DNA from 2 places in the Streptomyces sp. NPDC001852 genome. Region 1 is predicted to be linked to the other one. Evidence: predicted binding sites of a transcription regulator. Region 1 holds the regulator's gene; the other holds the start of a gene.

Region 1 (11,752 bases):
ATTCCCTCTCAAAGCCCCCATGCAGGGCAGCGTGCCACCGACGCGGGCACCGGGGAAGGCCGCATACGGCCACTCACTCGTCCGGGAGCAGGGCAGCGCCCCGAAGGGGCGCGGGGAACTGCGCGGGCAACCACGACGGACCCGCAGACGCCGGACGACACATGCCCGGCACGTCCGATCGCGCCCTCGGCCGAACCAGCGGAGCTACCCCCGCAACAGCAGCCACTGCTGGAGTTCGACCAGGTTGCCCTCCGGGTCCTTGAGGTGGGCGACTCGCATGCGGTCGGTCATGGGGGCCGGGCCGTGCACCAGGACCGCGCCCCGGGCGACGATCTCCGACACGTAGGCGTCCAGGTCGTCGACGCGCAGCACCACCAGCGAACGGTGACCGGTGGCCGTGTCCCCCAGCTCCTCCAGCACCTCCGCCATCATCGCCCGGTCCTGCAGCGCGATCCCCGCGGAACCGGTGTGCGGGCTGAACTTCTCGTACGGGCCCCCGGTCGCCCCGGACTGCGGCTTGAGGCCGAGGACGTCGGCGTAGAAGCGGTAGCAGGCGGCGAAGTCGGTGACCAGGAGCCGGACTTGGGCGAGTTCCACGGTGTCCCCCAGGTGTCAGGACCAGCGGCCGGTGCGGCCCAGCAGCAGGGCCACCGCGGCGGTGCCGGCGGTTGATGTACGCAACACGGTAGGGCCGAGTACGTACGCCTTCGCACCCGCCTCCTCGAAGAGCGCCAACTCGTCCCGGGCGACCCCTCCTTCGGGGCCGACGACCAGCACGATCTCGCCCTCGGTGGGCAGTTCGGCGGTCGCCAGCCGCCCGCTCTCGTGCTCGAAGTCGGAGTGGAGCACGGCGGCGAAGTCGGCTTTGGCGAGAAGTGCGGCAACCTGCTTGGTGGTTGCCGCGTCCGCGACCTCCGGGAAGCGCAGCCGGCGGGACTGCTTGCCGGCCTCGCGCGCGGTGGCCCGCCACTTGGCGAGGGCCTTCTGACCCCTCTCGCCCTTCCACTGGGTGATGCACCGGGCGGCCTGCCAGGGGACGACCGCGTCGACTCCGGTCTCCGTCATCGTCTCCACGGCGAGTTCGCCCCGGTCGCCCTTCGGGAGGGCCTGAACCACGGTGATACGGGGGCTGGGCTCCGGCTCCACCGGGAACTCGAAGGGCTCCACGACCAAGTGGTCCTTGCCCGACACACCGACCACGGCCCCGGCGGCCCCGCGCCCCTTGCCGTCCGTCAGCACCACGTGCTCTCCGGGCTGCAGCCGCCGTACGGAGACCGCGTGCCGCCCCTCGGGGCCCGTGACGTCGACGACCGAGCCGGGACCCACACCCTCCAGCGAGTCCACGACGAACACCGGCGCGGTCATCGCAGGCCCCCCTTGGCCGACAACGCTGTCCGGGCGGCGTCGAGTTCGGCGGCCAGCACCTCCACGAGCTCCCCGGCGGGCAGCTCGCGGGCCAGCCGGTGGCCCTGGCCCGCCCACAGCGCCATGCCCTGCGCGTCCCCGGCCTTGGCGGCGGCCTTGCGCAGCGGCGAGGTGAGGTGGTGGATCTCCGGGTAGGCGGCGGGGGCGTACGGGCCGTGCTCGCGCAGGAAGCGGTTGACCAGTCCGCGCGCCGGGCGGCCGGAGAACGCGCGGGTCAACTCGGTACGCACGAACAGGGGGTTGGTCAGCGCCTGCTTGTGCACGGGCTGGGCGCCGGACTCCGGGGTGGCGAGGAAGGCGGTGCCCAGCTGGGCCGCGCTCGCGCCGGCCGCGAGCGCGGCGGCGACCTGGCTGCCGCGCATGATGCCGCCGGCGGCTACGACCGGGATGCGCACGGCCTCCCGGATCTGCGCGACCAGAGAGAGCAGCCCGATGCCGGAGCCGTCGTTCTCGGGGAGGTCCCGGTGGGTGCCCTGGTGGCCGCCGGCCTCCACGCCCTGTGCGATCACCGCGTCCGCGCCCGCCCGCTCGACCGCGCGGGCCTCCTCGGCGGTGGTGGCGGTGACCAGGGTGAAGGTTCCGGCACGGCGGAGGGCGTCGAACACGTCCCGGCTCGGCACCCCGAAGTGGAAGGAGACCACCGGTACCGGGTTGTCGAGGAGTACGGCGAGCTTGGCGTCGTAGCCGTCGTCCCGGCCGCTGTCCGGGTCGCCCAGCTCGGTCTCGTACCAGGCGGCCTCACCTGCCAGCTGGTGGGCGTAGACCTCGACGGCGCCCGACTCGGCGTGCTCCTGCTGCGGCATGAAGACGTTCACGCCGAACGGGCGGCTCGTGAGCCCCCGCAGCTGCTTGATCTCCTGGTACATGCCGTCGGCCGTCTTGTACCCGGCGGCGAGAAACCCGAGGCCACCGGCCTCGGAGACGGCGGCGGCGAGCTGCGGCACGGAGACACCGCCCGCCATGGGGGCCTGCACGATCGGGTGGGGGAAGAGATCGGTCAGTGCGGAGGACATGACCGCATGTTGTCACGTCCCTTGAACAAGTCCGAATCCGGGCGCCCCATGGCATAAACCAATGGCATACGGGGTGCCGAAGCACCCCGTACCCACCATCTCAGCGACCGTTGAAGGCGTCCTTCAACCGTGAGAACAACCCCTGCTGACCCGGCTGGAACTGTCCCTGCGGCCGCTCCTCGCCGCGCAGCTTGGCCAGCTCGCGCAGCAGGCGCTCCTGCTCGGGATCGAGCTTGGTCGGGGTCTGCACCTCGACGTGCACGATCAGGTCACCCCGGCCGCCGCCGCGCAGATGCGTGACGCCCCGGTTGTGCAGCGGGATCGACTGGCCGGACTGGGTGCCGGGCCGGATGTCGACCTCCTCCATGCCGTCCAGCGTCTCCAGCGGCACCTTGGTGCCGAGCGCCGCCGCCGTCATCGGGATCGTCACCGTGCAGTGCAGGTCGTCACCGCGCCGCTGGAACGTCGGGTGCGGCAGCTCGTGGATCTCGACGTACAGGTCACCGGCCGGACCGCCGCCGGGCCCGACCTCGCCCTCACCGGCGAGCTGGATCCGCGTGCCGTTGTCGACGCCGGCCGGGATCTTCACGGTCAGGGTGCGCCGCGAGCGGACCCGGCCGTCTCCGGCGCACTCCGGGCACGGGGTCGGCACCACGGTGCCGAAGCCCTGGCACTGCGGGCAGGGACGCGAGGTCATGACCTGGCCCAGGAAGGACCGGGTGACCTGCGAGACCTCACCGCGGCCACGGCACATGTCACACGTCTGGGCGGTCGTGCCGGGCGCCGCGCCCTCGCCGTTGCAGGTGTTGCAGACGACCGCGGTGTCGACCTGGATGTCCTTGGTGGTCCCGAAGGCCGCCTCGTCCAGCTCGACCTCGATGCGGATCATCGCGTCCTGGCCGCGCCGGGTGCGCGAGCGCGGCCCGCGCTGCGACGCCGTACCGAAGAACGCGTCCATGATGTCGGAGAAGTTGCCGAAGCCACCGGCCCCGAAGCCGCCCGCGCCCGCGCCGCCGGACTGCGAGAGCGGGTCGCCGCCGAGGTCGTAGACCTGCTTCTTCTGCGGGTCCGACAGCACCTCGTAAGCGGCGTTGATCTCCTTGAACCGCTCCTGGGTCTTCGGATCGGGGTTGACGTCCGGGTGCAGCTCGCGCGCGAGCCGACGGAACGCCTTCTTGATCTCATCCTGCGACGCGTCGCGGCGCACGCCGAGAACGGCGTAGTAGTCCGTGGCCACTTACGACTCCGCCAGGATCTGTCCGACGTACCGTGCCACTGCGCGTACCGCTCCCATCGTTCCCGGATAGTCCATGCGGGTCGGTCCGACCACGCCGAGCTTGGCAACCGCCTCGCCGCCCGAACCGTAGCCGACCGACACCACGGAGGTGGAGTTGAGTCCCTCGTGGGCGTTCTCGTGCCCGATGCGCACCATCACGCCCGGATCCTTCGCCTCGCCGAGGAGCTTGAGGAGCACGACATGCTCCTCCAGGGCCTCCAGGACGGGCCGGATCGTGAGGGGGAAGTCATGTCCGAAGCGGGTGAGATTGGCGGTGCCGCCGATCATCAGCCGCTCCTCGTTCTCCTCGACGAGCGTCTCCAGGAGGGTGGAGAGCACCGTCGAGACCGTACCGCGGTCCTCGGGGTCGAAAGCCTCCGGCAGGTCCTCGACCAGCTTCGGCACGTCCGTGAACCGGCGGCCCGCGACCCGGCTGTTCAGCCGGGCGCGCAGATCGGCGAGGGAGGTCTCGCCGAAGGGCGCCGGGCAGTCGACCATCCGCTGCTCGACCCGGCCGGTGTCCGTGATCAGCACGAGCATCACGCGCGCGGGGGCGAGCGAGAGCAGCTCCACGTGCCGCACGGTGGACCGGGTCAGGGACGGGTACTGCACGACGGCGACCTGGCGGGTGAGCTGCGCGAGCAGCCGTACCGTACGGGCCACGACGTCGTCGAGGTCGACGGCGCCCTCCAGGAAGTTCTGGATCGCCCGCCGCTCGGGCGCGGTCATCGGCTTGACGCCCGCCAGCTTGTCCACGAACAGCCGGTAGCCCTTGTCGGTGGGGATGCGCCCGGCGCTGGTGTGCGGCTGAGCGATGAACCCCTCGTCCTCCAGGGCCGCCATGTCGTTGCGGACCGTCGCCGGGGACACGCCCAGGTTGTGCCGCTCTGTGAGGGCCTTCGACCCGACCGGCTCCTCGGTGCCGACGTAGTCCTGGACGATGGCGCGCAGTACCTGCAGCCTGCGTTCACTCAGCATCCGCGCGCACCTCCAGCACGTCGTCCCCTCGGTTCCACTCGGTCCTGCGGTCCGTCCGCCTGGCACTCTTCGCATGCGAGTGCCAGCGTTCCCGGGCCCAGTGTACGGCTGTCGGGTACGCCCGGGGCAAGGTCGGTGCCGTCCCGGCGGCTCATGCGGCTAGCGTCGCGGTATGACGGTGACTTGGGAAGAGCTGGGGTGGGAGCGGTTGGCCGCGGGGGTCGGCCGGTGCCGGCTGCCCGGCTGGGACTGCACGGCCGGACTGGTCCTCGGCGAGGGTACGGCACTGATGGTGGACGCCGGCTCGAGCGTGGCCGAAGGCGCGCGGCTGCGGGGACAGGCCGAGGAACTCGCCGACGGCCGTGTGACCCATCTCGCGCTGACCCATCCCCACTTCGACCACGTCTTCGGGGCGGCGGCCTTCGCGGGAGCGCAGGTGTACGGGGCGGTGGGCGTCGACGTGGTGTTCGCCCATGAACGCCACGAGCTGCACATGGACGCGGTCAGGAACGGTCTGCCGGTCGCCGACGCCGACGAGGCGGTGGACGCGCTGGTGACGCCCGGCCATCCGGTCTCCGGCGAGTGGACGCTGGACCTCGGGGGCGGCCGCCAGGCGCTGCTGGCGAACGTGGGTCCGGGTCACACGGCCCACGACCTCGCGGTGCTGGTCCCCGGCTCTCCGGAGGTGGTCTTCTGCGGAGACCTGGTCGAGGAGTCCGGCGAGCCACAGGCCGGTCCGGACGCGCTGCCCTCCCGCTGGCCGGACGCCCTGGACCGGCTTCTCTCCCTGGGCGGCGAGGACGCACTGTACGTGCCCGGTCACGGAGCGGTGGTGGACGCGGCGTTCGTACGACGGCAGCGCGACGAGCTGGCGGCTCGCTTCGGCGTGTCGTAGGCGCAGGTCCGCGGCTTCTCCTATCGTCACTCGAATGCGCCAGTACTCCGCCGACCTGACCCCGCCGTGGAAGAAGCAGCAGCCCGCGCCGGAGGTACCGGCGGAGCCGGGCCTGGTGGTGGAGGAGCCCGGCACCGGGTTCTGCGGGGCGGTGATCCGCTGCGAGGCGGGCACGGTGACCCTGGAGGACCGGTTCGGCAAGCACCGGGTGTTCCCGCTGGAGCCACGGGGCTTTCTGCTGGAGGGGCGGGTGGTGACGCTCGTACGCCCGTCGTCCTCCGGTCCGGTACGACCCACCCGTACGGCCTCCGGTTCCGTCGCCGTCCCCGGCACCCGCGCCCGCGTGGCCCGCGCCGGCCGCATCTACGTCGAGGGCCGGCACGACGCCGAACTGGTCGAGAAGGTGTGGGGCGACGACCTGCGCATCGAGGGCGTGGTGGTGGAGTACCTGGAGGGCGTGGACGACCTGCCGGCGATCGTCGCCTCCTTCGCACCGGGCCCGGACGCCCGCCTGGGTGTCCTGGTGGACCACCTGGTGCCGGGCACGAAGGAGTGGCGGATCGCGCAGTCGGTGACCAGCGAGCACGCGCTGGTGGTCGGCCACCCGTACATCGACATCTGGGAGGCCGTGAAGCCGTCGTCGCTGGGGATCGAGTCCTGGCCGAAGGTGCCGCGCGGGCAGGACTGGAAGACGGGGGTGTGCCGGGCGCTGGGCTGGCCGTCGGAGAACACCGGGGCGGTGTGGCAGGCGATCCTGAAGCGGGTGGGGTCCTACAAGGACCTGGAGCCGGAGCTGCTGGGGCGGGTGGAGGAGCTGATCGACTTCGTCACGGGTAGCGGTGGGGCCTGACGTTGGGGAAGGTTCCGAACTCGGTGGTTTTCAGCTCGACACCCAGGACATCCAGCATCAGCGGCCGGCCGAACTTCTCGATGTACTGCGCCCGGTAGTTGGCGTCCTCGCCCTTTCCCTCGGGCTTTGTGAACAGAACGCACTGCGCCATGATCGGATCGATGACGAGATAGGCGGGCACGTTGCCTGCGGCATAGATCGAACGCTTGACGGCGTAGTCGCGGTGCACGCTGTTCTTGGAAACGACCTCAACAACCATCGTGATCAGTTGGCACGGCAGCAGACGCCCCGAATCGGGCAGGACGTCACGCGCCACGACTACGAGGTCCGGAACCGGCTCACTCGCCTCGTCGACGAGGTCCACATCCTGGGTCTGGAGCGGATACCAGCGATCCAACGGAATCTGCCGCTCCGTCAGCAACACGATCAGGTTGTGCACCAGATCAGGGCTGGCCATCATCACGATTTCCCCCCGCAGAAGCTCCGCTTTGAGCCCGTCAGGCGGCTCAAAACCCTCGAAGAACTCTGCGACTCCACGTTCGTCCACAGCGGTCATCTCCGTGGCCTCTACATTCGCCGCATGCTGTCAGCGGCAGCCTACGAACCAGGTTAGGGGCCGAACCGGCGTCCGGCCGTGATTCACCCGCCCGAGTGATCAATCCACCAGGTCCCTGACCACCGCATCCGCCAACAAGCGGCCACGCAACGTCAGCACCGCCCGCCCCTCCTCGTACGGACCGCTCTCCAGCAGCCCCTCAGCCAGCGCCCGCCGGGACGCCGCCAGCCCCTCCTCCTTCAGCAGCGACAGCGGCACCCCCTCCCGCAGCCGCAGTTCCAGCAGGATCCGCTCCACCCGCCGGTCCTCGTCGGACAGCAGCTCCCGGCCCGCCCCCGGCGACCGCCCGGAAGCGAGCGCCGCCGCGTACGCCCCCGGATGCTTGACGTTCCACCAGCGCACCCCGCCGACGTGCGAGTGCGCCCCTGGACCGGCCCCCCACCAGTCGGCGCCGCGCCAGTACAGCTCGTTGTGCAGGCAGCGCCCCGACTGGGAGGTGGCCCAGTTGGAGACCTCGTACCAGTCGAAGCCCGCCGCGGTCAGGCTGTCCTCGGCGATCAGATACCGGTCCGCGTGCACGTCGTCGTCGGTCATCGGGACCTCGCCCCGGCGGATCCGGCGGGCCAGCTGGGTGCCCTCCTCGACGATGAGCGCGTACGCGCTGACGTGGTCCGGCCCCGCGCCGATCGCCGCGTCCAGCGAGGCCCGCCAGTCGTCGTCGCTCTCGCCGGGCGTGCCGTAGATCAGGTCGAGGTTGACGTGCTCGAAGCCCGCCGCCCGCGCCTCCGCGACGCAGGCCTCGGGGCGGCCCGGGGTGTGGGTGCGGTCGAGGACGCGCAGCACGTGCTGCTTGGCGCTCTGCATGCCGAAGGAGATCCGGTTGTAGCCGCCCTCCCGGAGCGTGGCGAGGTAGACCGGGTCGACCGACTCCGGGTTCGCCTCGGTGGTGATCTCCGCGTCCTCCGCCAGGCCGAACTCGTCGCGGATCGCCCCCAGCATCCGTACGAGATCGTCCGCGGCCAGCAGCGTGGGCGTACCGCCGCCGACGAAGACCGTACGGACCCCACGCGGGTCGTCGCCCAGTACCTTCCGGGCGAGGCGGATCTCCTCGATCACCGTGTCCGCGTAGTTGTCGCGGGACGCCAGCACGCCCCCCGTGCCGCGCAGCTCGGTCGCGGTGTAGGTGTTGAAGTCGCAGTAGCCGCAGCGGGTCGCGCAGTACGGCACGTGCAGGTAGAAGCCGAGCGGACGGTCGGCCGCCCCGGCGAGCGCGTGCGCGGGCAGCGCGCCGTCGGCGGGGACGGGCTCGCCGTCGGGGAGAGCGGAAGGCATGCCTTCCATTGTCCAGCACCGGCGCGGTTACTCCGCCTGCAGCACGAGCAGGGCCAGGTCGTCCTCCGGCAGGCCCCCGCCGAAGTCGTGGACCAGGCGGCGGATCCTTTCCGCGATCAGTTCGGCGCTGAGCCCCACGCAGCCGGACAGGGCGCGGGCGAGGCCGTCGCCGTCGTCGAACTGGCGGGAGCCGGAGCGCCGCTCGGTCACCCCGTCGGTGACGCACAGCAGGCTGTCGCCGGGCCGCAGGTCGAGGGTCTCGCTGGTGTAGGTCTCGTCCTCGACCACGCCGAGCAGGGTCTGCGGTCGGGCGGCGGTGTGCACGGTGCCGTCGGGGCTCAGGACGAGCGGGAGCGGGTGGCCGGCGGAGGCGAGTGTGCAGCGGACCCCGCCGTCGTACGGGGTCAGCTCGCCGTAGAGCAGGGACAGGAAGCGGGTCTGCGGGCCGTCCCCGGCGGCCACCGGCCGGCCGGGGACGGCGACGAGCGCGCGGGCGGCGGCGTCGGCGGCCTCGGTGGCGTCGTCCAGGAGGAGCTGGTTGAGCCGGTCCAGGACATCGGCGACGCGGTACCCCTCGCGGGCGAGGAGGCGCAGCCAGGGCCGGGCGAGGCCGATCACGACCGCCGCCTCCGGGCCCTTGCCCTGGACGTCGCCCACGGCGAAGCACCAGCGGCCGTCGCCGGCCGGGAACAGGTCGTAGAAGTCGCCGCTGGGGCCGCCCTTGTCGCAGGGCTCGTAGACGAGCGCGCTGCTCACGCCGGGGATCTCGGCGACCGCGCCGGGCAGCAGGCCGCGCTGCAGGACGGCGCTGATGGTGGCCTGGCGGGCGTACTGGCGGGCCGCGCCGATGGCGAGGGCCACGCGCCGGCTGAGGTCCTCGACGAGCCCGGTGACCTCTTCGGGAAAGCTCAGCAGTCCGCACCGGCCGATGACCAGCGTGCCGAGCGGCCGGCCGGCCGCGATCAGCCGGTACGCCAGCGCCGTGCCGTCGGCGCCCTGCGGGCCGAGCGCGTGGCCGGGCCACGGGTACGGCTCGGGGCCGGAGCGCAGCCCCTCGTGCGGGCAGGGCGGCTCCTTCTCCAGGGCGCACCGCAGTTCCTCGATGTGGCTCTCGCTGGCGTGCCAGACCCGGTCGGGGCCGCTGGTGGCGCCGCCGCGCACGGTCGCCTCGTCCTCCAGCCACACCGCGCACCAGTCGGCGAGCCGGGGCACGATGAGCTGCCCGGTGAGGGCGGTGACCAGGTTCTCGTCCAGCTGTCCGGCGAGCAGGTCGGAGGCCTCGGCGAGGAACGACAGCGCGCCCCGGCCGAGCCAGTCCCGGTCTCCGCCGGCGCGGTGCGGCTGCGGGGCCAGGTCCTCGGCGACCTCCAGGGCGGCGTCCGGGGCGGGGGTGTCCGGATCCTCGACCCCACCGGGCGGCAGCCGCGCCCAGACGGTCTTGGCGCCGGCGCGGTAGGTGACGCCCCAGGACTCGGCGAGCGTGGTGACCAGCCGCAGGCCGCGCCCGTACTCGGGAGTGTCGTACGGCCCCTCGCCGCCGAGCGGGTCGCGCGGGGCGCGGGAGGGATGCCGGTCGCCGACCTCCACCACGAACGCGCCCGTCTCCTCCAGCAGCCAGTCGACCTCGACGTCGGTGCCGGCGTGCACGACGGCGTTGGTGACCAGTTCGCTGACGATGGCCATGGCGTCGTCGACGAGCCGGGCCGGGACTCCGGGCGTCTCGGCCAGCGCGGCCCGCACCAGGGCACGTGCGGACCCCGGTGCCAGGGGGCTTCCGGGCAGCGTCGTGCGGCCCCGCGCCTCCCTGGCCCGGGGCTCGCTCTCCCGCTGCGTCGGTATGGCCGCCATGTCCATGCGGCCAGGGTGACAGACCGAGGGCGTCCATAAGCGGTGTGTCACTGAAGTGGGCAGAAGACGACCACTTTCGAACGCCGTCGAGCTCAACCTACCCAGGGGCGCGGGCCGTACCGATACGCGGCTCCGCCGCGTGGGCGCGACAACGGGCCCGCGGCCCCCCACTCACCGAACCGCCCCTCACTTCTCCCTGGTCCCGGCGTACATCTCATCGATGAGGTGCTTGTACTCCCGCTCCACCACGGGCCGCTTCAGCTTCAGGCTCGGCGTGATCTCCCCGTGCTCCACGTCGAGATCCCGCGGCAGCAGCCGGAACTTCTTGATCGTCTGCCACTTCTGAAGCCCCGCGTTGAGCTGCTGCACATACCCGTCGACCATCTCCACCGTCTGCGGCGCGGCGACGATCTCGGCGTACGGCCTGCCCTCCAGGCCGTTCTCCTTCGCCCAGTCCAGAAGGGCGAGCTCGTCCAGGGCGATGAGGGCGGTGCAGTAGTTCCGGTCGGCGCCGTGCACCAGGATGTTGGAGACGTACGGGCACACCGCCTTGAACTGGCCCTCGACCTCGGCCGGGGCGACGTACTTGCCGCCGGAGGTCTTGATGAGGTCCTTCTTGCGGTCGGTGATGCGCAGGTAGCCGTCGGGCGAGAGCTCGCCGATGTCCCCGGTGTGGAACCAGCCGTCGGACTCCAGCACCTCGGCGGTCTTCTCGGGCAGGCCGTGGTAGCCCTCCATGATGCCGGGGCCGCGCAGCAGGATCTCGCCGTCGTCGGCGATCCGCACCTCCGTGCCGGGCAGCGGCTTGCCGACCGTGCCGGTGCGGTAGGCCTCGCCGGGGTTGACGAAGGAGGCCGCTGAGGACTCGGTGAGGCCGTAGCCCTCCAGGATGTGGATGCCGGCGCCGGCGAAGAAGTAGCCGATCTCGGGCGCGAGCGCGGAGGCGCCGGAGACACAGGCGCGCAGCCTGCCGCCGAAGGCCTCGCGGAGCTTGCCGTAGACGAGGGTGTCGGCGACCTTGTGCTTGGCGGCGAGCCCGAAGGGCACGGCGTGGGTGCCGGTGCGGCGGAAGTTGTCCTGGCTGACCTTGGCGTACTCGCGGGCGACCTCGGCAGCCCACTGGAAGATCCTGTACTTGGCCGGGCCGCCCTCGCGGGCCTTGGCGGCGACGCCGTTGTAGACCTTCTCGAAGATGCGCGGCACGGCCGCCATGTACGTCGGCTGCACCACCGGGAGGTTCTCGATGATCTTGTCGACGCGGCCGTCGACGGCGGTGACGTGGCCGACCTCGATCTGGCCGGAGGTGAGGACCTTGCCGAAGACGTGCGCGAGCGGCAGCCAGAGGTACTGCACGTCCTCGGCGCTGATCAGGCCGGTCCCGGCGATCGCCTTCGCCATGTACGACCAGTTGTCGTGCGGGAGCCTGACTCCCTTGGGGCGGCCGGTGGTGCCGGAGGTGTAGATGAGGGTGGCGAGCTGGTCCCTGGTGATCGCACCGACCCGCTCCTTGATCAGCTGCGGGTGCTGCTCCAGGTAGGCGGCACCGCGCCGTTCCAGCTCGGCGAGCGTGATCACCCAG
Region 2 (11,752 bases), on a different contig from region 1:
CGTGATCTCCACCATCGGCGGTCGTTCCTCGGTGTCCACCGAGTAGGTGCGCGGCTCGAAACCGTCCTCGCCGCGCTCGAACTGGGTGAGGGAGGGGCGGATCAGATGGCCGCGGGCCAGCCGCAGCTGGGCCGTGCGGTAGATCGCGGCGGCCATCCGGCCGAGCGCCTGCCCGTCCTGGTGGCGGTGCTTGCGCACGCCCACGTCCACCTGCCCCAGCGCGTCCAGTCCCACCAGGTGCAGGGCGTCCACCAGCATGCCCAGCTCCACGCCGTACCCGACGGGGAAGGGGAGCTGTTCCAGCAGGCTGCGCCGGGCCGCGTACTCGCCGCCCAGCGGCTGCACGAATCCGGCCAGCTGCGGCCAGTGCATGTTCAGCAGCGGGCGGGCCATCAACTCGGTCACCCGGCCGCCCTGGCCGGCGGACCCGGCGAGCGGACGGTCGTACATCGCCTTGACCAGGTCCACGCCCGGCTCGGTGAGCAGCGGGCCGACGATCCCTGCAACGAAGTCGGAGGAGAACTCCCTCAGGTCCGCGTCGATGAAACAGACGATGTCCCCGGTGGTGACCAGGAGCGAGCGCCACAGCACCTCACCCTTTCCGGGGACGGCGGGGATGCGGGGCAGGATCTCGTCCCGGTGAACGACCCGCGCGCCCGCGGCGGCGGCGACCTCGGAGGTGCGGTCGGTGGAGCCGGAGTCGACCACCACGATCTCGTCGACGAGCGGAACCTGCTCCACGAGGTCGTGGCGGATGACCGCGACGATGTCGCCGACCGTCTCCTCCTCGTTGAGCGCGGGCAGCACGACGGAGACCGACTGGCCCGTGCGCTGCTTGGCCGCCAGGATCTTGTGCAGCGGGCGATCGGCCACGGACCAGGAGCGGATGGCCAGCCAGCGCTCGACTTCTTCCAGCACAGTCAGCGGCTCCTCACGTGTCTCGCGGTTCGGACGACTATCTCAACTGTCCAGGCCTTCGGTTACAGTCTTGAACAACGCCGATGACCATCGCATGTCGGGGGTCAGCACGCGTTCACAACCGCATACCGCTCATCCAGAGGGGCAGAGGGACACGGCCCGATGAAGCCCCGGCAACCCTCCAGTCGGTACTCGTGGATCAATGATCGCTCGCGAGGCTCCCGGCTAGGGAAGGTGCCAAATCCGTCTCACGGCGAGATGCGTCGTGAGGAAGATGAGGAGAAAGGGCCTCGCCTCCATGGCTGTGCAGACAGTTGCAAGCTCCACCGACTCCACCGTCGACCTCGGCCCGGCCGCGGCCCTGAGCTGTCGTGAGTGCGGGCACCGCGTTCCGCTCGGCCCGGTGTTCGCCTGCGAGGAGTGTTTCGGCCCGCTGGAGATCGCCTACGACTTCTCCGCCTACGACACCGAAGAGCTGCGCCGCCGTATCGAGGCAGGCCCCGCGAACATCTGGCGGTACGCGCCGCTGCTGCCGGTCCCGGCCGACGTGGCCGACAAGCCGAACCTGAACCCGGGCTGGACCGCGCTGGTCAAGGCCGACAACCTCGCCGGCGAACTCGGTGTCACCGGCGGCCTGTTCGTCAAGGACGACTCCGGCAACCCGACGCACTCCTTCAAGGACCGCGTGGTCGCCCAGGCCCTGGAGGCCGCCCGCGCCTTCGGGTTCACGACCCTGTCCTGCTCCTCCACCGGCAACCTGGCCGGTGCGGTGGGCGCCGCGGCGGCCCGCGCCGGCTTCCGCTCCTGCGTCTTCATCCCGCACGACCTGGAGCAGGGCAAGATCGTCATGGCCGCGATCTACGGCGGCGACCTCGTCGGCATCGAGGGCAACTACGACGACGTGAACCGTTTCTGCTCCGAGCTGATCGGCGACCCGGCCGGCGAGGGCTGGGGCTTCGTCAACGTCAACCTGCGGCCGTACTACGCGGAGGGCTCCAAGACCCTGGCGTACGAGATCTGCGAGCAGCTCGGCTGGCGGCTCCCGGACCAGATCGTGGTCCCGATCGCCTCGGGCTCGCAGCTCACGAAGATCGACAAGGGTCTGCAGGAGCTGATCAGGCTCGGTCTCGTCGAGGACAGGCCGTACAAGATCTTCGGTGCGCAGGCCGAGGGCTGCTCGCCGGTGTCCACCGCCTTCAAGGCCGGGCACGACGTGGTCCGGCCCCAGAAGCCGAACACCATCGCCAAGTCCCTCGCCATCGGCAACCCGGCCGACGGACCGTACGTCCTGGACATCGCGCGCCGCACCGGCGGTGCCGTGGAGGACGTGACGGACGAGGAGGTCGTCGACGCCATCAAGCTGCTGGCCCGCACCGAGGGCATCTTCGCGGAGACGGCGGGCGGCGTGACCGTCGGCGTCACCCGCAAGCTGCTCAAGGACGGCGTCCTGGACCCGACGAAGACCACGGTGGTCCTCAACACCGGCGACGGCCTGAAGACGCTGGACGCGGTGGCCGGTACGGGGCTCACCGCCACCATCCGCCCGAACCTGGACTCCTTCCGAGAGGCTGGCCTCGCATGAGCGTGACCGTTCGCATCCCCACCATCCTGCGCACCTACACCGGCGGTCAGGCCGAGGTCAGCGCCGAGGGCGCGACCCTCGCCGAGGTCATCGCCGACCTGGAGAAGAACCACACCGGGATCGCCGCGCGCGTCCTGGACGACCAGGGCAAGCTGCGCCGGTTCGTCAACGTCTACGTCAACGACGACGACGTCCGCTTCGAGCAGGGCCTTGAGACCGCCACCCCGGACGGCGCCGGCGTCTCCATCATTCCGGCCGTCGCCGGCGGCTGATCGTTACCTTGGGTAACTTCGGTTACGCATTGTTCATCGAATTGCCTCCTCCGTGAGAGAAGCGGAGGAGGCAATTCTGTGTGATTGAGCGCGGTAGAGTTGGGGAACGCGCTCACGGGCCGACCGGTCGAGGGCCCGGTATTCATGCCGGACGCCCGACAAGAAGCAGCCAAAGTCGACGGGTTTTATGCGGCTTTTGTGAGGTTTGAGGGGCCCGACTTGCCCTGAAGTCGGGTGATTTCTCACCACATTCCGGACCGTTCCCGTCCAGAATTCTCGTCCGATTGACCTGTTGCAGACGGCAGTTGGACAGATACATTCAGCCGCGGTCGACGCGTTCCGGCGCACGCCCCCGACCAATGGGGGGTGAGGTCTGACCCGGATCCGCGAAGTGTGGATCTGTGCAAGGGCCAGTAATAGGGGAGTTAGGCATGGCTCAGGGCACCGTCAAGTGGTTCAACGCGGAGAAGGGGTACGGCTTCATCGCGGTCGACGGTGGTGCGGATGTTTTCGTCCACTACAGCGCGATCCAGATGGACGGTTACCGCACCCTGGAAGAGGGGCAGCGGGTCGACTTCGAGATCTCGCAGGGCCAGAAGGGCCCGCAGGCGGACATGGTCCGGCTGGCGACCAGCTGAAGCACGCGTCGACTGAACAGCGACGTTCTACTGTTTCTTCGAAGGGCCCGCACCCCGCTCGGGGTGCGGGCCCTTCGCCATGCCCGGGGTGCCCGTGTTCGCGGGCGGCTGACGGGGGTGCCGTACACCCCCGGGCGCTTGCACTCGACCATGCCGAGTGCTAATCATTGGCGTTAGCACTCTGAAGGTGAGAGTGACAGTGAAGGACCGGGTCGGTGAGGCCCGCAGGCCAAGTGGGGCAAGGAACCACGAGGCCGGCGAGCCGTCCGTCGCGGGCGCGGGCGCGGTCCGAAGGAATCACCCCCAGTCCTGGAGGGACCACTTCACATGGCCAAGATCATCGCGTTCGACGAGGAGGCGCGGCGCGGCCTCGAGCGCGGCATGAACCAGCTCGCGGACGCCGTCAAGGTGACGCTCGGCCCCAAGGGTCGCAACGTCGTCCTCGAGAAGAAGTGGGGCGCCCCCACGATCACCAACGATGGTGTCTCCATCGCCAAGGAGATCGAGCTCGAGGACCCGTACGAGAAGATCGGCGCCGAGCTGGTCAAGGAAGTCGCCAAGAAGACGGACGACGTCGCCGGCGACGGTACGACCACCGCGACCGTGCTCGCCCAGGCCCTGGTCAAGGAGGGCCTGCGCAACGTAGCCGCGGGTGCCAACCCGATGGCTCTCAAGCGCGGCATCGAGAAGGCCGTCGAGGCCGTCTCCGCCGCTCTCCTCGAGCAGGCGAAGGACGTCGAGACCAAGGAGCAGATCGCCTCCACCGCGTCCATCTCCGCCGCCGACACCCAGATCGGCGAGCTGATCGCCGAGGCCATGGACAAGGTCGGCAAGGAAGGCGTCATCACCGTCGAGGAGAGCAACACCTTCGGCCTCGAGCTCGAGCTCACCGAGGGCATGCGCTTCGACAAGGGCTACATCTCCGCCTACTTCGCGACCGACATGGAGCGCATGGAGGCGTCGCTCGAGGACCCGTACATCCTCATCGCCAACTCCAAGATCGGCTCCGTCAAGGACCTGCTCCCGCTCCTGGAGAAGGTCATGCAGTCGGGCAAGCCGCTGCTGATCATCGCCGAGGACGTCGAGGGCGAGGCCCTGTCGACCCTGGTCGTCAACAAGATCCGCGGCACCTTCAAGTCCGTCGCCGTCAAGGCCCCGGGCTTCGGTGACCGCCGCAAGGCCATGCTCGGCGACATCGCCATCCTCACGGGCGGCGAGGTCATCTCCGAGGAGGTCGGCCTCAAGCTGGAGAACGCGACCCTGGACCTCCTGGGCCGCGCCCGCAAGGTCGTCATCACCAAGGACGAGACCACTATCGTCGACGGCGCCGGCTCCTCCGAGCAGGTCAACGGCCGCGTCAACCAGATCCGCGCCGAGATCGAGAACAGCGACTCGGACTACGACCGCGAGAAGCTGCAGGAGCGCCTGGCGAAGCTCGCCGGCGGTGTCGCGGTCATCAAGGCCGGTGCCGCCACCGAGGTGGAGCTCAAGGAGCGCAAGCACCGCATCGAGGACGCCGTCCGCAACGCGAAGGCCGCCGTCGAGGAGGGCATCGTCGCCGGTGGTGGCGTGGCCCTGCTGCAGGCCTCCCAGGTCTTCGAGAAGCTGGAGCTCGAGGGTGACGAGGCGACCGGCGCCAACGCCGTGCGCATCGCGCTCGAGGCCCCGCTGAAGCAGATCGCCGTCAACGCCGGCCTCGAGGGCGGCGTCGTGGTGGAGAAGGTGCGCAACCTGACCCCGGGCCACGGCCTGAACGCCGCGACCGGCGAGTACGTCGACCTGGTCGCCGAGGGCATCATCGACCCGGCGAAGGTGACCCGTTCCGCCCTGCAGAACGCCGCCTCCATCGCCGCGCTGTTCCTCACCACCGAGGCCGTCATCGCCGACAAGCCGGAGAAGGCCGCCGCGCCGGCCGGCGGCGGCATGCCGGGCGGTGACATGGACTTCTGATCGACCTGAGGGTTGATCGCCTGTCCTTCGTACCGAGGGCGGTGCTCCCAGCTTCTGGCTGGGGGTGCCGCCCTCGGGCGTTTGTCGAGGTCAGTCGGCGTAGTCCTTGAGTTCCTCGGTGCCCAGGCGCGCCGCGCCTAGGCCTTCGGCGTGACCGCCGACAGCGTGTCGCCCGGGGTCAGTCTGTTGTAGAGCCAGACGGCGTCCTTGGGGTCGAGGCCGATCCAGCTGCCGGTTCGGGCGCTGCAGGCGAGGGAGCCGACGTAGATGCTGTTCCGGTTGGTGTCGCGGAGTTCGACCGCGTACGGTTCCGCCACCTTGCAGGAGGCCTCAGGGAGTTGATCGACGGAGCCCCGGCCGAGGTCGAGTTTCGCGACGACGGTCAGCGGGCCGGCGGCGACGAGGGTCGGAAAACCCGAGGTGATGGGCATGACCCGGCCGTCGATCGTCAGGGTCTGCTTGCCCAGGTTCACCGTTCCGGCGATCGCGATCCCCGTCGGGGTCGCAGTCGGGGGAGGGCCGGGAAAAGAGGAGGAGGGGGAGGGGGAAGCGGAGGGGGAGGGGGACGGGAGGCGGGGAGCGGTGGCGGCCGGGGGCTGACGGTGTTCCGGAGTGCCACCCGTCTTCAGGGACACGGCGAATGCCGCCAGGGCGAGGGCCGTGGCGCCCGCGCCGAGGGCAAGCGTCGTGCGACGGCGGCGGCTCCGGCGGACGGCGCGGCGGCGGATCCCGGCAGCGGAGACGGGTGGCTGGGTCTCGTTCGCCATGGCCAACTCGTGGAGTGCGGTGGCCAGTTCATGCGCGGTGAGGTCATCCGACACGGCGGCCCTCCTTCCGTACCGGCTCCTCGGCCTCGTCCGTGCCCAGTTGCTTCGCCAGTGCCGCCCGGCCCCGGGACAGCCGGGCCTTGACCGTGCCCACGGGCGCGCCGGTCTCGGAGGCTACCTGCTCGACACTCAGGTCGCACAGATGGTGCAGGACGATCGCCAGCCGCTGCGCCGGGGGAAGCGCGCGCAACGCGGCCACCAGCGCGGTGTGTTCGGGGCCGGGGCCGGGGGTCGACTCGGGCGGCGTGTGCCGCCGTACCAGTTCCAGCCAGCGCCTGGCGCGCCGCCAGCGGCTGACCGCCAGCCGTACGGCGACCGTGCGGATCCAGGCCTCCGGGGCGCTGTCGGCCAGGAAGGACTTCCGCCGGTCCCAGGCGCGTACGAACGCCTCCTGCACCACGTCCTGGGCCTCGCCGTGGTCTCCGGTGAAGGCGTAGAGCTGCCCGGTCAGGCGGGGGAACGCGGCCGCGTAGAAAGCGTCGAACTCGTCCTCGGTCATGCCCTCCGCGTCTTTCGTTTCCGGTGCAACCCGCCTGCCCCGCCCGTGCGTACAGGTCCCGTGGGCCGCGTGTGCGGCGTACATCGAAACACATGTGACCCAAGGAGAAGACGATGCGGACGGGTGCCCGGATCCATCACGACTTCGCCGCCTACGCGCGCGCCTGCTGGCCCCGGCTCCTTCTCACCGCGTTGAAGCTCACCGGAGATCTGGCCGAGGCGGACGATCTGGCGAGGAGGACGCTGGCACGGGTGTACGCGCGCTGGCGCCGCGTTCCGCGCAACGACGTGGACTTCCACGTACGGCGTCACCTCGTGCGGAGCTGGTTGCGGCGGCCGTGGCCGCTCGGGCGGCGCGCCGACCGGCAACGGGCCGTGCTGGTGCTGCGGTACGGCGAGGGGCTGCCGGACGCGCAGATCGGTCAGTTGCTCGGCATCTCCACGGGCGCGGTGCGCCACGTCGCCAGGCGTGGGGTGAAGGCGGCCGGGGGTGACGAACAGCGGCTGCGCGCGGCCTGCGCCGCAGCGGCCGGTGACGTGGTTCCCGGCCCGGTTCCGCTGGCGGCGGTGACCGTGCGGGGGCGGGCGTTGCGACGGCGCCGGGCCGCGGTGGCCGCCGCCGGCTGTGCGGCGGTGCTGGCGGCCGGGGGTTTCGTCGCCGCCGGCCTGGTCGGCGGGGCCGGCAGCGGTTCGTCGTCCGGTACGGTGGCCGGCCGCGACGCGGGTTCCGTACGGATCGTGGCGCCGGGGGAACGGGTGCAGGCGGCGCCCGGTGTGGAGATGTGGCTGACCGCGGACGGCAGCCACTGGTCGACGCCGGAACAGGCCAACCAGTTCCGCGGGTTGGACACCTGCCCACGCCACCAGCCGGGGGTGTCCGTGCAGGCGGAGCCGGTGAAGGGCGGGTACTTCCTGTCCGGGCTGTACTACGGCGTCACCGGGGACCCGGGACGTGTCGAGCTGGGCACCGGCCACGGCCAGGTCGCCGCCAACGTGCTCACCCTGGCGGGCAGCCCCGGCTGGGGCGTCTGGTACGCGAGCACGCCGCTGTCCGCGCGGGACACCAAGACGCTCATCGTCGAGGGCGTCGGCGGCGTCGGCGGCGTCGGCGGTGACGGCGGTGACGGCGTCAGGGTGTACGACGCCGCGGGCGCCGTCGAGGCCCGGCTGCGGAGCGGGGGGTGGCGGGCATGACCCCGGAGCTCAAGAAGGAGCCCAAGAAGGAGCCCAAGAACCCCGTTTCGCCCGCGAGTTCGCGGCGCGTTCCGCTCCGCATCCGCCTGCGCCGCAACCGGGGCCGCATCGCGCGTCGGCTGCTGGCCGCCTTCCTGGTCCTGATCACCCTGCTGTGCGGGGCGGTCGTCGTCGCGTACAAGCTCACCGTCATCCCCGATCCGCACCCGGACACCGTCGTCCAGAGCACCGTCTTCCTCGACGAGAAGGGCGCCTACCTGGGCCGCCGGGGTCCGGTCGACCGCCAGGACGTACCCCTGTCGCAGGTGCCGCGGTATGTGCAGGACGCGGTGATCGCCGCCGAGAACCGTTCCTTCCGGACCGACTCCGGAGTCTCCCCGAAGGCCCTCGTCCGTGCCGTCGCGGCGGCGCTGACCGGCGGCGAACGGCAGGGCGGCTCCACCATCACCCAGCAGTACGTCAAGAACGCGCTGCTCAGCCCCGAGCAGTCGCTGTCGCGCAAGGCGCGTGAGGCGCTGATCGCGGTCAAGCTGGACCGTACCCGCACCAAGGACGAGATCCTCCAGGGCTACCTCAACACCGTGTACTTCGGCCGGGGCGCCGCCGGTGTCCAGGCCGCCGCGCGCAACTACTTCGACGTCGACACCAAGGACCTCACCGTCTCCCAGGGCGCGGCCCTGGCCGCCATCATCAACCTCCCCTCCTACTACGAGAAGGCCGGCTCGGACCCGAAGGTGACGGCGACGCTCCAACACCGCTGGGAATGGGTACTGGACGCGATGGCGGCGAGCGGGAACATCACGGCGAAACAGCGGGCCGAGGCCCGCTTCCCGGCGTTCCGGTTCTATCCACCGGGGGCCACCGAGGGGCAGCGGCAGTACCTGATCGACGCCGCGGCGAAGGAGGCCGCCGACCGGCTCGGCATCACCGAGGACCAGTTGGCGAGCGGCGGCTACACCGTGCGCACCACCTTCGACCTCACCCTGCAGGACTCCGCCGCGGAACTGGTCAAGGGAGAGAAGGCCGGCAAGGGGATACGGCTGCACACCGCCGTCGTGGGCATCGAGCCCGGCGACGGCGCGGTGCGGGTGCTGTACGGGGGGTCGGACTATGCCCGGCAACCCTTCAACGACGCGGTGAGCGGGGCGGTGGAGGCGGGTACGGTGATGACGCCGCTGGCGGGCCTGCGGTTCGGGGCGCCGCTCACGGGGTTCCCGAAGACAACAGCGCCCACACCGCTGAAGCTCACGTCGGCGTACGCGGCGGTCGCGGCCGACGGCATCTACGCCGCGCCGTACACCGTCGCCCGCATCACCCGCGACGGCCGGACCGTCTACTCCGCGCACGCCGACCGCCACCGGGTCCTGCCGGAGACGGCGGCCCGCGTGGTGGCCGCGCCGGTCCGGTTCACGGCGGGCGCGGGCGGCGGCATCACCCGCCGCACGGTGTGGACCGTCGCCTACGACACCCGGCTCACCCTGACCGTCGCCCTCTTCGCCGACAAGCCGGGCAGGAAGAAGGACACGACGGTGCCCGCGCAGCTGCCGACGGATCCCTCACCGACGGCGTTCACGGAACAGACGGCGACTCAGCTCTGGGGGCGCTTGAGGTGATCGACGAAGGCGGACCAGGTAGTCGGCCGGAACACGAGCTTCGGGCCGTGGGGGGTCTTTGAGTCGCGGACGGGGATGAGGGTGGGGTGGGCGTCGGCGACTTCCAGGCAGTTGTCGGCGTTGCCGCTGTAGCTGGACTTGCGCCATACGGTTGTGCTCAGGTCGTGGTCAGGGATGTTCCTCATGGGTGTAATCCTCCGCCAACGCCTCGATCAGGGCCAGGGACTCCTCCTGTGAGAGCGCGGAGGCCACGAGGAGATCGAACACGAACCTGAGTTGGGCGACGGTGCCGGGGTCGTCCTCCAGCCGTCCGGTACGCACTCCTTCCAGGTAGACCAGAGGAGGGGCGTCCGCGAAGTCCATCAACCTCAGGGCTCCCTCCATTGCCGTGTGCGCACCCGCGCTGAGCGGCAGCACCTGCATGATGACGCGGTTCCGGCCAGCCAGTCCGGCGATGTGGCGCAGGGCCTCCGCCATCACCGCCCGGCCACCGACCGTCCGGCGCAACGCTGCCTCGTCAAGCACCACCCAAAACAACGGCTTTGTTGGGTGGTCAAGTACCCGGGCCCGCGCCATCCGGTTTTCCACCCACTCTTCGATGGTCTCCTCCGGTGTCGTCGGGTCGTAGCCGCGGTTCACGGCCCGTGCGTACGCGGGCGTCTGCAGCAGCCCGGGGATCAGGAGCGGCGTGTACTGCCTGATCGCCGTGGCCTGAACCTCCACCTCCGCCACCTCTGCGAAGTGCTCCGGATACTTCGACCTGGCCGCCGCCTTGCAGTTCCGCGTGAAGAAGCCATCCGTCTCCAGGACTTCGTCCAGCATCCGCGCGAACTCCGGCTGCATCCGCCGCGTCCCCGCCTCCAGCTGCCCGATGAACGATCCGCTCACGAACAGCCGTCGGCCCAGCTCCTCCTGGCTCAGCCCTTTCCGCTCGCGGGCGTGACGTAACTCGGCGCCCAGCAGAGCGCGTGGTGATGACGACGGGTCGAGGTCCTTCGGTCCCGGCATGGCAACTCCTCGTCCTACGAACAACGTTGTTGGGACGCCGTATCTGGCCAGGTTAGGCCGCCGACGACCACGCTGTGTGGTGAAAGGGAACACTCAGCGTGGAGGAAATGGCGCAATGGAAGTGAAGGAAACGAACGCCGACGACAGGCCCGCCCGGACGGCCGGGGAAGCCGTCGAGCGGCTGCGCGCGGCTCTGAACCGTACGTGCGAGTACGCCGTCGACACGCGCAGCGGGCGGCTCGGCGAGGTGATGGGCCGCGTGGGCGGCTATGTGCAGCTGCGGCCCATCGGTGGCGGGCGGGAGTGGGACTGTCCGCCGGAGTCGGCCGAGCCGGCGGCGCCGGACGAGGTGCTGCGGGAGCGGGTGCGGCGGCTGAACCGGGAGAGTGTGAGCGGCATCACGTAACGGCTTTTCCGGAGGCGGAATGTGGGGCAGCCCATAGGCGATTACTTAAGGAGTTGCAACAATGCGTATTCACATACCGACCGGTTAACTCCGTCCCTCACGAGGAGCCCCCACGTGACCGTCACGACGCCCGCCTCCCGCGCGGCCCAGATCCTGTCCCGACCGATCGCGCTCAACGGTCTCACCGTCCCGAACCGGATCGTGATGGCGCCGATGACCCGCATGTTCTCCCCGGGCGGCATTCCCGGCGAGGACGTGCGCTCGTACTACGCCCGCCGTGCCGCCGCCGGGGTCGGCCTCATCGTCACCGAGGGCACCTACGTGGGCCACGAGTCGGCGGGCCAGAGCGACCGGGTGCCGAGGTTCCACGGGGAGGAGCAGCTCGCGGGCTGGGCGAAGGTCGCCGAGGACGTGCACGCGGCCGGGGGCACGATCGTCCCGCAGCTGTGGCACATCGGCATGGTCCGCAACCAGGGCGACGCGCCCTACCCGGACGCCCCCGCCGTCGGCCCCTCCGGCCTGGTCACGGCGGGCGCCGAGCCCACCGGCAGGGCCATGACCCAGAAGGACCTGGACGACGTCGTCGCCGCGTTCGCCCAGGCCGCCGCGGACGCCGAGCGCATCGGCTTCGACGGCGTGGAACTGCACGGCGCCCACGGCTACCTCCTCGACCAGTTCCTGTGGGAGGGCACCAACCGCCGCACCGACGCCTACGGCGGCGACCCGGTGGCCCGCACGAAGTTCTCCGCGGAGATCGTGGCGGCGGTCCGCGCGGCGGTGTCCCCCGAGTTCCCGGTCATCTTCCGCTACTCGCAGTGGAAGCAGCAGGACTACACGGCCCGCCTC

The links. The regulator HrcA, encoded in region 1, represses chaperone genes, less so after heat shock. The targets are predictions, from matches to a motif close to TTNGCACTCNGNNNNNCNGAGTGCNAA.
Region 2: groL (chaperonin GroEL) is a predicted target of HrcA. The motif match lies at 3,548-3,574, and genes of this name have one in related genera.

What each region holds. Positions count from the first base shown of each region.
Region 1 covers NZ_JBIATN010000010.1:35,817-47,568, reverse strand. Annotated here, with positions in the region: gene ACFYZB_RS18735 (VOC family protein) at 205-597, opposite strand; gene ACFYZB_RS18730 (16S rRNA (uracil(1498)-N(3))-methyltransferase) at 613-1,365, opposite strand; gene ACFYZB_RS18725 (nitronate monooxygenase) at 1,362-2,438, opposite strand; gene dnaJ (molecular chaperone DnaJ) at 2,539-3,675, opposite strand; gene hrcA (heat-inducible transcriptional repressor HrcA) at 3,676-4,692, opposite strand; gene ACFYZB_RS18710 (MBL fold metallo-hydrolase) at 4,865-5,587, shown strand; gene ACFYZB_RS18705 (DUF3097 domain-containing protein) at 5,622-6,437, shown strand; gene ACFYZB_RS18700 (Uma2 family endonuclease) at 6,415-6,993, opposite strand; gene hemW (radical SAM family heme chaperone HemW) at 7,093-8,325, opposite strand; gene ACFYZB_RS18690 (SpoIIE family protein phosphatase) at 8,353-10,173, opposite strand; gene ACFYZB_RS18685 (AMP-dependent synthetase/ligase) at 10,360-11,752, opposite strand, start outside.
Region 2 covers NZ_JBIATN010000003.1:391,108-402,859, reverse strand. Annotated here, with positions in the region: gene ACFYZB_RS07200 (glucosyl-3-phosphoglycerate synthase) at 1-918, opposite strand, end outside; SAM riboswitch class I at 1,048-1,199, shown strand; gene thrC (threonine synthase) at 1,217-2,500, shown strand; gene ACFYZB_RS07190 (MoaD/ThiS family protein) at 2,497-2,772, shown strand; gene ACFYZB_RS07185 (cold-shock protein) at 3,204-3,410, shown strand; gene groL (chaperonin GroEL) at 3,738-5,360, shown strand; gene ACFYZB_RS07175 (hypothetical protein) at 5,498-6,181, opposite strand; gene ACFYZB_RS07170 (SigE family RNA polymerase sigma factor) at 6,171-6,686, opposite strand; gene ACFYZB_RS07165 (sigma factor-like helix-turn-helix DNA-binding protein) at 6,800-7,879, shown strand; gene ACFYZB_RS07160 (transglycosylase domain-containing protein) at 7,876-9,492, shown strand; gene ACFYZB_RS07155 (DUF397 domain-containing protein) at 9,468-9,677, opposite strand; gene ACFYZB_RS07150 (Scr1 family TA system antitoxin-like transcriptional regulator) at 9,661-10,500, opposite strand; gene ACFYZB_RS07145 (hypothetical protein) at 10,616-10,906, shown strand; gene ACFYZB_RS07140 (NADH:flavin oxidoreductase) at 11,021-11,752, shown strand, end outside.